Regions from separate parts of the Streptomyces sp. NPDC026515 genome, predicted to be linked through region 1. Evidence: riboswitches for the same ligand, from Rfam matches in the RefSeq annotation. Region 1 holds a riboswitch; the other holds the start of a gene.

What was found. Region 1 has a riboswitch for cyclic di-AMP ahead of ACZ4O3_RS00605 (M23 family metallopeptidase). Riboswitches for the same ligand answer to the same signal wherever they lie in the genome.
Region 2: another riboswitch for cyclic di-AMP. It lies ahead of ACZ4O3_RS32700 (transglycosylase SLT domain-containing protein); the one in region 1 lies ahead of ACZ4O3_RS00605 (M23 family metallopeptidase).

Annotation. Positions count from the first base shown of each region.
Region 1 is NZ_JBVHQD010000001.1:143,267-148,025, reverse strand. Features, by position in the region: gene ACZ4O3_RS00620 (bifunctional acetate--CoA ligase family protein/GNAT family N-acetyltransferase) at 1-1,395, opposite strand, end outside; gene ACZ4O3_RS00615 (HPr family phosphocarrier protein) at 1,572-1,853, shown strand; gene ACZ4O3_RS00610 (GntR family transcriptional regulator) at 2,141-2,836, opposite strand; gene ACZ4O3_RS00605 (M23 family metallopeptidase) at 3,048-3,803, opposite strand; cyclic di-AMP (ydaO/yuaA leader) riboswitch at 3,816-3,979, opposite strand; gene ACZ4O3_RS00600 (M16 family metallopeptidase) at 4,172-4,759, opposite strand, start outside.
Region 2 is NZ_JBVHQD010000018.1:175,309-180,067, reverse strand. Features, by position in the region: cyclic di-AMP (ydaO/yuaA leader) riboswitch at 992-1,187, shown strand; gene ACZ4O3_RS32700 (transglycosylase SLT domain-containing protein) at 1,193-1,681, shown strand; gene ACZ4O3_RS32695 (HAD family hydrolase) at 1,691-2,497, opposite strand; gene ACZ4O3_RS32690 (hypothetical protein) at 2,755-3,249, shown strand; partial or broken gene ACZ4O3_RS32685 (carboxylate--amine ligase) at 3,409-4,639, opposite strand.

The DNA of each region.
Region 1 (4,759 bases):
CCCCTGCGGCGCCGAACCGGCGCTCTGCACCACGACCAGCGGCTTCGCCGCCGCCGTGCGCCGCGAGAGGCGGGTGAACTTGCGCGGGTTGCCGATGGACTCCAGGTACATGAGGACGACATCGGTCTCGGCGTCGTCGTACCAGTACTGAAGGACGTCGTTGCCGGAGACGTCCGCGCGGTTGCCGGCCGAGACGAAGGTCGACACGCCCGTGGTGCCGGTGACGCCGCCGCCGCGCCGGTGCAGCCGGGACAGCAGGGCGATCCCGATGGCACCCGACTGGGCGAAGAGGCCGATGCGGCCGGGGCGGGGCATCTCGGGGGCGAGCGAGGCGTTCAGCCGGACGTCGGCGGCGGTGTTGATGATTCCGAAGGCGTTCGGCCCGATGATCCGCATGCCGTACGTGCGCGCGTGCCGGACGAGTTCGCGCTGGCGTTCACGGCCGTCCGGGCCGCTCTCCGCGTATCCGGCGGCCAGCACGACAAGCCCCTGGACGCCGTGTTCACCGCAGTCGGTGACGACGTCCGGGACCTGCTCGGCGGGTACGGCGACCACGGCCAGGTCGACCGGTCCGTCGATGTCGCGCACGGAGCGGTGCGCGGGTACCCCGTCGACCTCCTTGAGATCGTCGGGGAAGGCCTGGTTCACGGCGTGCAGGCGGCCGGTGAAGCCGGCGTCCCGGAGGTTGCCGAGGACGCTGCGGCCGACGCCGCCGGGCGCCCGGCCGACGCCGATCACGGCCACGGAACCGGGGGTCAGCAGGCGCCGTACCGAACGGGCCTCCGCCCGCTGCTCGCGCGCGCGTTGGACGGCGACGGAGCGGTCCGTGGGCTCCAGGTCGAACTCCAGGCGGACCACGCCGTCCTCGAAGCTGCGCTGCTGGGTGTACCCGGCATCCGTGAACACCTTGATCATCTTGCTGTTGGCGGGCAGCACCTCGGCGGCGAACCGGCGGATGCCGCGCTCCCGCGCGACGGCCGCGATGTGCTCCAGGAGGGCGGAGGCGACGCCCCGGCCCTGATGGGCGTCCTGGACGAGGAAGGCGACCTCCGCCTCGTCGGCGGGCGCGGAGGCGGGCATCCCGTCGGCGCCAATGCGGTCATAGCGTACGGTTGCGATGAACTCGCCGCCGATGGTGGCCGCGAGTCCCACCCTGTCCACAAAGTCGTGGTGCGTGAAGCGGTGGACGTCCTTGGCGGAGAGCCTGGGGTAGGGCGCGAAGAAGCGGTAGTACTTCGACTCGTCCGAGACCTGCTCGTAGAAGCTGACCAGGCGGCCGGCGTCATCGACGGTGATGGGCCGGACGCGCGCGGTACCACCGTCGCGCAGCACGACGTCCGCCTCCCAGTGGGAGGGGTACGCGTGCCGGTCGTGTCGGTCCGCCGGGGTCTGCATGGGCCCCAGAGTACGGCTCGCGTCCGACAGTGGCGCGAGGCAGTCTGTGGAGGACGGAAGCCGGACCGAGGCCGCGGTCCGACGACACACCCGCGGGGACTCACGTCCGCTCCGGGCATGCTTCACGATATGGGAAACTGGTCTAGACAACCCTGAACACCGAAGGGCAGCATCACATGGCTGAGCGCCGCGTCAACGTCGGCTGGGCCGAGGGCCTCCACGCCCGCCCCGCTTCCATCTTCGTCCGAGCCGCCACGGCCACAGGCGTCCCGGTGACGATCGCCAAGGCCGGGGGCGACCCCGTCAACGCGGCCTCCATGCTGGCTGTCCTGGGTCTGGGCGCCCAGGGCGGCGAGGAGATCGTCCTCGCCTCCGACGCCGAGGGCGCGGACGCCGCGCTCGAGCGCCTGGCCAAGCTGGTCGGCGAAGGTCTCGAGGAGCTCCCCGAGACCGTCTGAGCGCCACCGCACCCGCACGAACGAGGCCGCGCCACCCCTGCCAGGGCGGCGCGGCCTCGCCGTTCCCGCCGCGCGGCGGGAAACCGAGCCGCCTCGGCCGCCTTTTGCGAACGGGGCGTTTATGCGGAACCCGGCCGCGCACCGGGCGCGGTTAATTCCCCGCCGGGCACGGCGATAACACGCTCCGGAAATTCCGGGCGCGCGCGAGATAAAGGCGGCGGAGTCCGGCCGAGGGCGTCGGAAATACTGCTCCACCGAATAACATCTCTTTGTATACGGCGCCCGTGTTAATGCCGCAGGCCCGACATGTTTACGGGATGTTGCGAAGTCCTCACACCGGCCGACCGGTCCGTGCCGCCGGAAAAGCGCGGCCGGTGGGAGACCGTGGACCGCTCGGCGTGCAGCGCGGTGATCGCCCGCGCGCGTTCGCCGTCGCCGCGTGTCACCGCGTCCACGATGGCGCCGTGCTCGGCCCAGGACTCCACGGGGTTGGCGGGTGAGTCGACGACGTACATCCAGGCGATCTTGTGCCGCAGCTGGGTGAGCGTCGAGGTCAGGGCGTGGCTGCCGGTGGCCTGGGCGAGCGTCTCGTGGAACCAGCCGCCCAGGGAGCGCAGGTCCTCGCTGCCACCCCTGCGGGCGCGTTCCTGGCCCAGCCTGACCAGTCCGCGGAGCACCTTGAGGTGGGCCTCGGTGCGGCGCTGGGCGGCCCGGGAGGCGCCGAGCGGCTCCAGGAGCAGGCGCATCTCCAGCAGGTCGGCGGCCTCCTGCTCGGTCGGTTCCGCCACGCACGCGCCCGCGTGCCGGCGCGTCACGACGAAGCCCTCGGCCTCCAGGGTGCGCAGGGCCTCGCGGACGGGGACGCGCGAGACACCGTAGCGGCGGGCCAGGAGTTCCTCGGTGAGCCGGCTGCCGCGCTCGTAGACACCCGCGACGATGTCGTCCCGGATCGCCGTGCATACCGAGTGCGCCGGAATACGCATGTCCGACCTCCGCCTTAATCCCCGTGAAACGCCGCCGAGTGGCGTCCGTTCCGTGACTCTATTGCAATGAGCGGGAATTTCCGACGGCGGCCCTGAATCCATGCATATTTTTTGGACATCGGGTTCACGAAAACGACGAAAGCCCCGGCTCGGGAGCCGGGGCTTCGGCACACTCGCCGCGTGACGTCACACGGTCGTCGCCGCGTTCGGGTCAGACGTCGACACCGTGCTTGCGGAGGTAGGAGACCGGGTCGACGTCCGAGCCGTACTCCGGGGTCGTGCGGGCCTCGAAGTGGAGGTGCGGGCCGGTCACGTTGCCGGTCGCGCCGGAGAGGCCGATCCGCTCGCCCGGGGTGACCTTCTGCCCCACCGAGACTCCTATCGACGACAGGTGGCCGTACTGGGTGTACATGCCGTCGGCCATCTTGATGACGATCTGGTTGCCGTACGAGCCGCCCCAGCCGGTGGAGACGACCGTGCCGGTACCGACCGCGTGCACCACCGTGCCGGTGGCGGCGTGGAAGTCGATGCCGGTGTGGGCGCCGGAGGACCACAGGGAGCCGCCGGTCCGGTAGCCGGTGGAGACGTACGAGTCGGAGATCGGCGCGACGAAGGCGTTGAGACGCTTGCGCTCGGCCTCCCGCGCGGCACGCACCTCGGCCTCGCGCTCCTTCTTGGCCTTGGCTGCCGCCTTCTTGCGCGCGGCCTCCTCGGCCGCCTTGCGCTCGGCGGCCGCCGTCTGCGCGGCTGCCTGGGCGTCGATCTGCTCGGCGACCGAGTCGCTGACCGTGATCACCGGAGTGAGGCCGGTCTGCTCGACCGAGTTCTCCGCGGCGAGCGCCGGGGCTGCCGAGACGGTGCCGATGACACCTGTGGTGGTGAGGGCCGCGATACCGGCGGCCTGCGCGGTGGTGCGCTTCACCCGGCCGGGACGACGGTGCTTCCCGGAGGCGCACATGAACGCCATGTAGAGGCTGGTCCTTTCCTTCCCTCTCGCCTACCGGGTTAGCTGACGGGTTCGGAGCAGGAAGGTCTCCTACGGGCGCCCTCGCGGCTCGCGCGGGCGTCCGATTCACCCCAGGGACTGCATGGGTCCCCGGCTCCCCTGGCTCGCGCCGTACGGGGACTCGGCGATGACTGTCCGGTGCCGCGGGCGCGGCTCGGTGCCTGGCGGACAGTCCGGAAGAACCTATGAGGGCGTCCCCGCAATCCTCAAACGGATCGCGGTTTTTGTCGCGCATCCCACAGGGCAGACAGGCAACCTCCGCCTCAATTCGGACATTTCAGAGCCCTGGTGACCCGAGGGTCACCAGGGCTCCGGGCGCGCGCGTGCCGCTACTCCGCGGCGACGACCGTCACTTCGCCGATGCCGAGGGCCTCGACGGGCTCCTTGATCTGCGCCGCGTCGCCGACCAGGACCGTCACCAGGTGGTCGACCGGGAAGGCGCTCACGACCGCCGCGGTGGCCTCCACGGTGCCGGTGGCGGCCAGTTGCCGGTAGAGGGTGGCCTGGAAGTCGTCCGGCAGATGCTGCTCGACCTGGTCGGCCAGGGTGCCGGCGACGGCCGCCGCCGTCTCGTACTTGAGCGGCGCCACGCCGACCAGGTTCTGCACGGCGACGTCACGCTCGGCGTCCGTGAGGCCCCCGGAGGCGAGGGTGCGCAGCACCGTCCACAGGTCCTGGAGCGCCGGGCCGGTGTTCGGGGTGTCCACGGAGCCGCTGATGGCGAGCATCGAGGCGCCGCTGCCGTCGGGAGCGGAGCGCAGCACCTGCCCGAAGGCACGGACGCCGTAGGTGTAGCCCTTCTCCTCGCGCAGGACGCGGTCCAGGCGGGAGGTGAGGGTGCCGCCCAGGCAGTAGGTGCCGAGCACCTGGGCGGGCCAGACACGGTCGTGCCGGTCGGCGCCGACGCGGCCGATGAG
Region 2 (4,759 bases), on a different contig from region 1:
GTCCCGGACCAGCACCGACACCGGGTCCGGCCGCGGATCGTCCCGCAGACCTCCGCCCGTGGGCGGTCACGCCACCTCCTGCCGACGTCACCTGCCCGGAGGCACCCCTTCCGCGGTCCACCGCGTTCCGATCCACCCCCGTATGCCCCCTCCTCCACGAGATCAGACATGCGCGCGGGCGCGCGTGAGGCCCGGTCCCTGCCGACGCGGTGCGGGCGGACTCACGACCCGCGAGCAGCCGACGGCGCGGCCTCGGCACGGACGAGGCGTGAACACGGTCGGGGGCTCCCGCGGTCGGCACTCCTCGGGACGCGTCCCCCTCGGGACGAGGACCCGCGCGCCCGGGCCGCTCATGGCGCTCGCCGTGACCCCCACTCCCCGGACGGCCGCCAGGACAACGACGCGCGAGGGGGCGGAGGTTCCGCTCCCACGGAGGACACCCGCGCATGGACGATCGCTCTGCCGCCGCCGAGTCGTGACGCCTGCGCCCCGCCCTCGGCGTGACCGGAATCACGTACCGCCACACGGGAACTCCCGGCACCTCGGCATCCACCCGCCCAGGTCCGTCGGTCCGCTCACCTCGAAGCGAAATTCCGCTTAACAAGGCAATTCGGACAATCCATGAAATTGCTTGTGATGTGCACCACTCCATTCGCCCCAATCGAGGCAATCCATACAAATGGCGGAGCGGGGCTATTCCCTCGATACCCGGAAAGGCGGATTCAATCAATCCCCATTTGTTCGATTCGCCGTAATTGCCACTTCGTGAAGTGGGTCACGTGGCCCTGAGTGCCACCGAGGCGGTAAGGCGACCCTCTCTCTCCTTTCCTTGTCGGCGAGTTGAGGCTTGGCAACCGCAAAGGATCAAGTACCCCATACGACTCAGATCAAGGTCAATCGGCGTGTTGGGGGAATCAGGTACTTGTTCCGGACATGTGCTCTCGCATACGTTCCGGCTCACCGGGCGGACGCCAAATCCTGCCGCCGCCCGTCGCGACCATCAACGAGTCCATTCGCACGGCAGGAGCGGGGGAACCAGGTAAGTCGCCGGACCGGGCGACCGACGTCACCGACGGACGTCGTACCGGAACGGCTAGGGGTGAAGTCGCCTCGCCTCAGGGCGGTGCGACCGGGAACTCCCCGAGCCCGAACCCGACAGCTCACCCCGCAGGCGACGGAGAGGAACCACGACATGTCTGCTGCCCCTCAGCACCGCCGTCCCCGCCGTAACCGCGTCGTCCGCACGCTCGCCGTCGCCGGTACCGGCGCCGCCGTTCTCGCCCTCCCGCTCATCGGTGCGACCGCCGCCTCCGCCGCCACTTCCACCACCTCGACGGCGTCCACGACGCTCGCCGGGTACCCGAACAACCTCGACGGCTGGATCCGCGAGTCGCTCGCGATCATGGCCGAAAAGAACATTCCGGGCAGCTACAACGGCATCTACCGCAACGTGATGCGTGAGTCCTCCGGCAACCCGCGGGCCATCAACCTCTGGGACTCCAACGCGGCCGCCGGCATCCCCTCCAAGGGCCTGCTCCAGGTGATCGACCCGACGTTCAAGACCTACCACGTGGACGGCACGTCGTTCGACGTCTACGACCCGGTCGCGAACATCACCGCCGCCTGCAACTACGCCGCCGCGCGGTACGGCTCGATCGACAACGTGCACGGCGCGTACTGACCGGCGCCGTCAGGTGAAGAGCCTTTCGAGGACGACGGCGATGCCGTCGTCCTCGTTCGACAGGGTGATCTCGTCGGCCACCGCCTTGAGTTCGGCGTGGGCGTTGGCCATGGCCACCCCGTAGGACGCCCAGTCGAACATGGGGATGTCGTTGGGCATGTCCCCGAAGGCGATGGCCCGTTCGGGGCTCAGCCCCAGATGGTCGGCGGCCAGTGCCAGCCCGGTCGCCTTGGTCACCCCGCACGGCTGGAGCTCGACCGTTCCCGGCCCCGACATGGTGACCGTCGCGAGCGATCCCACCACCGCGCGCGCGGTGGCCGCCAGTTCATCGTCCGACAGGGTGTGGTGGCGCAGCAGCACCTTGCTGATGGGCGCGCACCACAGGTCGTCCCGCCGTCCCACGCGCAGCGCGGGCAGCGTGGGGTGGGGCATCAGATAGCCCGGCTCGATGAGCGTGAGCCCGTCCACGCCGTCCTGGTCGACCGCCGCGTACACCTGCCCGACCTCGGCCTCGATCTTGCCCAGGGCGGTCTCGGCCAGCTCCCGGTCCAGGGTGACCGACCACAGCAGCCGGTCCGCGCCGGCGTCGTAGAGCTGGGCGCCCTGGCCGCAGACCGCGAGTCCCGCGCAACCGAGGTCGTCCAGGAGGGGGCGCACTCTCGGCGCGGGGCGGCCGGTCACCACGAGATGCCGGGCGCCGACCCGGCCCGCCCGCGCGAGCGCGGCGAGCGACCGTTCCGAGAGGGTGTCGTCGGCACGCAGCAGTGTGCCGTCCAGGTCGGTGGCGATCAGTGAGTACGGGGTGGGTGCGACCATGATCAGAGAATACGGACAGCACGTCCCTGAGACTCACTGTGCGTTTCGGCCTCAAATGGCGGCCGCCGTATCGGCGATGGGGCGTTGCCGGTGGCGCGCGTTACGTTCGCGGTGGGTCGGCGGTACCGATCGGGCAGGAGCGGCGTGGTGACGGACGGACCGGAGGACTTCCGGGCGCATCGGCTGGAGGCGGTGACCGGGACGCGGCGGACCCCGGCGAGGCACGCTGGAACTGCGCCTGCCGGCTCCTCGACGGCTTGGAGCGGCTGGGCGACTGTCCCGGGGACCCGGTCGGCGGTGCGCTGTACACCGAGGAGACCAGGCGGCTCGGACTCTGGTCCGACGAGGACGGCGACGCCCCCGAACTGGACGCCGGGCAGGAGCTGTTGGGGCTGCACTTCACCGACGCGTGCGTACGGCCGGCGCAGGACCTGCGCGCCGGGGGCCGCATCGAGAAGATCCTCGGGCGGCCGCTGCCGGTCGTGGTCTTCGACATGTACTGCCCCCGCTGGGAGGCCGAGGCCACCAAGGCGGCCAGTCCGCCGTCGCTGACCGAGGAGTTCCCGGCCGGGCAGCGGGCTGCCGAGCACGGGTGGTCACGGGTGGCCCCGGGGCGGGGTGGCGGCCCGGCCCCGGGGCGGGTGGTGGCCGGTTCCGAGCCGTCCTGGCCAGGCGGTGGCCCGAGTCCGGTGGTGGCCGCTCCCCTGTGCGTGTCAGGCGTGGGCGGCCGCCAGGCGCCTGGTCAGGCGTGAGGAGACCCGTTCCGTACCGCATACGAACCGCGTCACCGGACCGTACGAGGCGACCGCGGCCGGCAGGTGACGTACGGGCCGAGCACGGACGAGGCGTATCCGGCGCCTGGGAGTCGGGGCGCCGTGGCCGGCCGCGACGCGGGGGCGCGGACGTGGTGCCTACTTCGTGGACGTGCTGGAGCCGCGGCGGTGGGCGCGCCACAGCCCGTAGAGGTGCTTCGCGCCGGACGCACGAAACGGGCGAGCATCGTGACGAACGGCAGCGGGTCGTGACCCGCGAGCCAGGCCGGCCCGGTCCCGCTGGGGCGCTCCGGCGCGTGCGGCGTCGTATAGCCGCTGCGGCGGCAGGCGAGGAGGGCAGGGAGGTCGGTGTTCTCCACGACGTACCGGTGGCCGGCGCGCTGCTCCCCGTCCGGAACCCGGCGCCCGGTCAGATCCAGGCGCACGGCGCGGACCACGTCCACCCCCGACTCGCTTTCGAAGAGCCGGAACTGGGCGCCCATGCGGGGGTTGAAGTCGAGCAGCCTGTACCGCCCGTCATGGCGGTCGAAGCGCAGGTCGAGATCGATGACGCCGCTGAAGCCGACCTGTTTGATGAAGCGCGTGACAAGATCGGCGAGCTCCGGGGTGTCGACGACGTACGCGTTGGCCGTCGTGCCCGCGTGCGGCGGCCACGAGCGCACCTTGACGCCGGTGAACAGGGCACGCGGGTTCGGGTCGGCGTCGAAGCAGGCGTGCACGATCCAGTCCTCGGCGTCCTCCCCCGGAAGGTACTCCTGGAGGATGACACCCGGATGGGTGCCCCATGCACGCGCGAGAGTGAGCAGTCCCTCGCGAGTGGCAATCTTCGTCGTGCCGTTGACGGCGGGCCGACTGCGGCGGACGAACGCCTCACGGTTCTTGGCGACGATCGGGAAGCGGGCCGTCTCGGCGAAGACGACGATGTCGTCGTACGACTGCGGGAGGGCGGCCGCAGGACTGGGGATGCCGTGTTCCTCGCACAGTTCGTGCAGCCCCTGCCTGCCGGCGAGCCGGCGCGGCAGTGCGGACTCGACACGCGGGAAGAGAAACCTGCCGCCGAGCGCGTCCTGGTGCTCGGCGATCAGGACGGCGGCCTATGCGCAGCAGTCCCTCGACCAGATGGCCCTGTTCCTCGGCTCCCGTCGTCGGCCATACGAACGCCCGTATGAGGTAACGGGCGGTGGCCGCCGGTGTGCAGGCAGTCCTCGGTGATCGCGTACATGGGAACGCCGAGGCGTCCCGGACTGCGAATCGCGCCGACCCCGCCGGGATGCGGCGGACAGTCGCCGAACTTGACGATCAGGCCCGGCACGTCGCGATCCGCGTCGAGCGGCGTGCCGACGGCATTCCTGGCCACGGGTCCCCCCACGGGTCCCCCCTGTACGGACCGGATCCACCCCCGTCCGTCTCCCCCGAAGGACGCTGAGCCGGAATTGCGCCCTCCGACAATGTCTATTCGGACATTGCGAACTCTTTAGACACTGCCGCG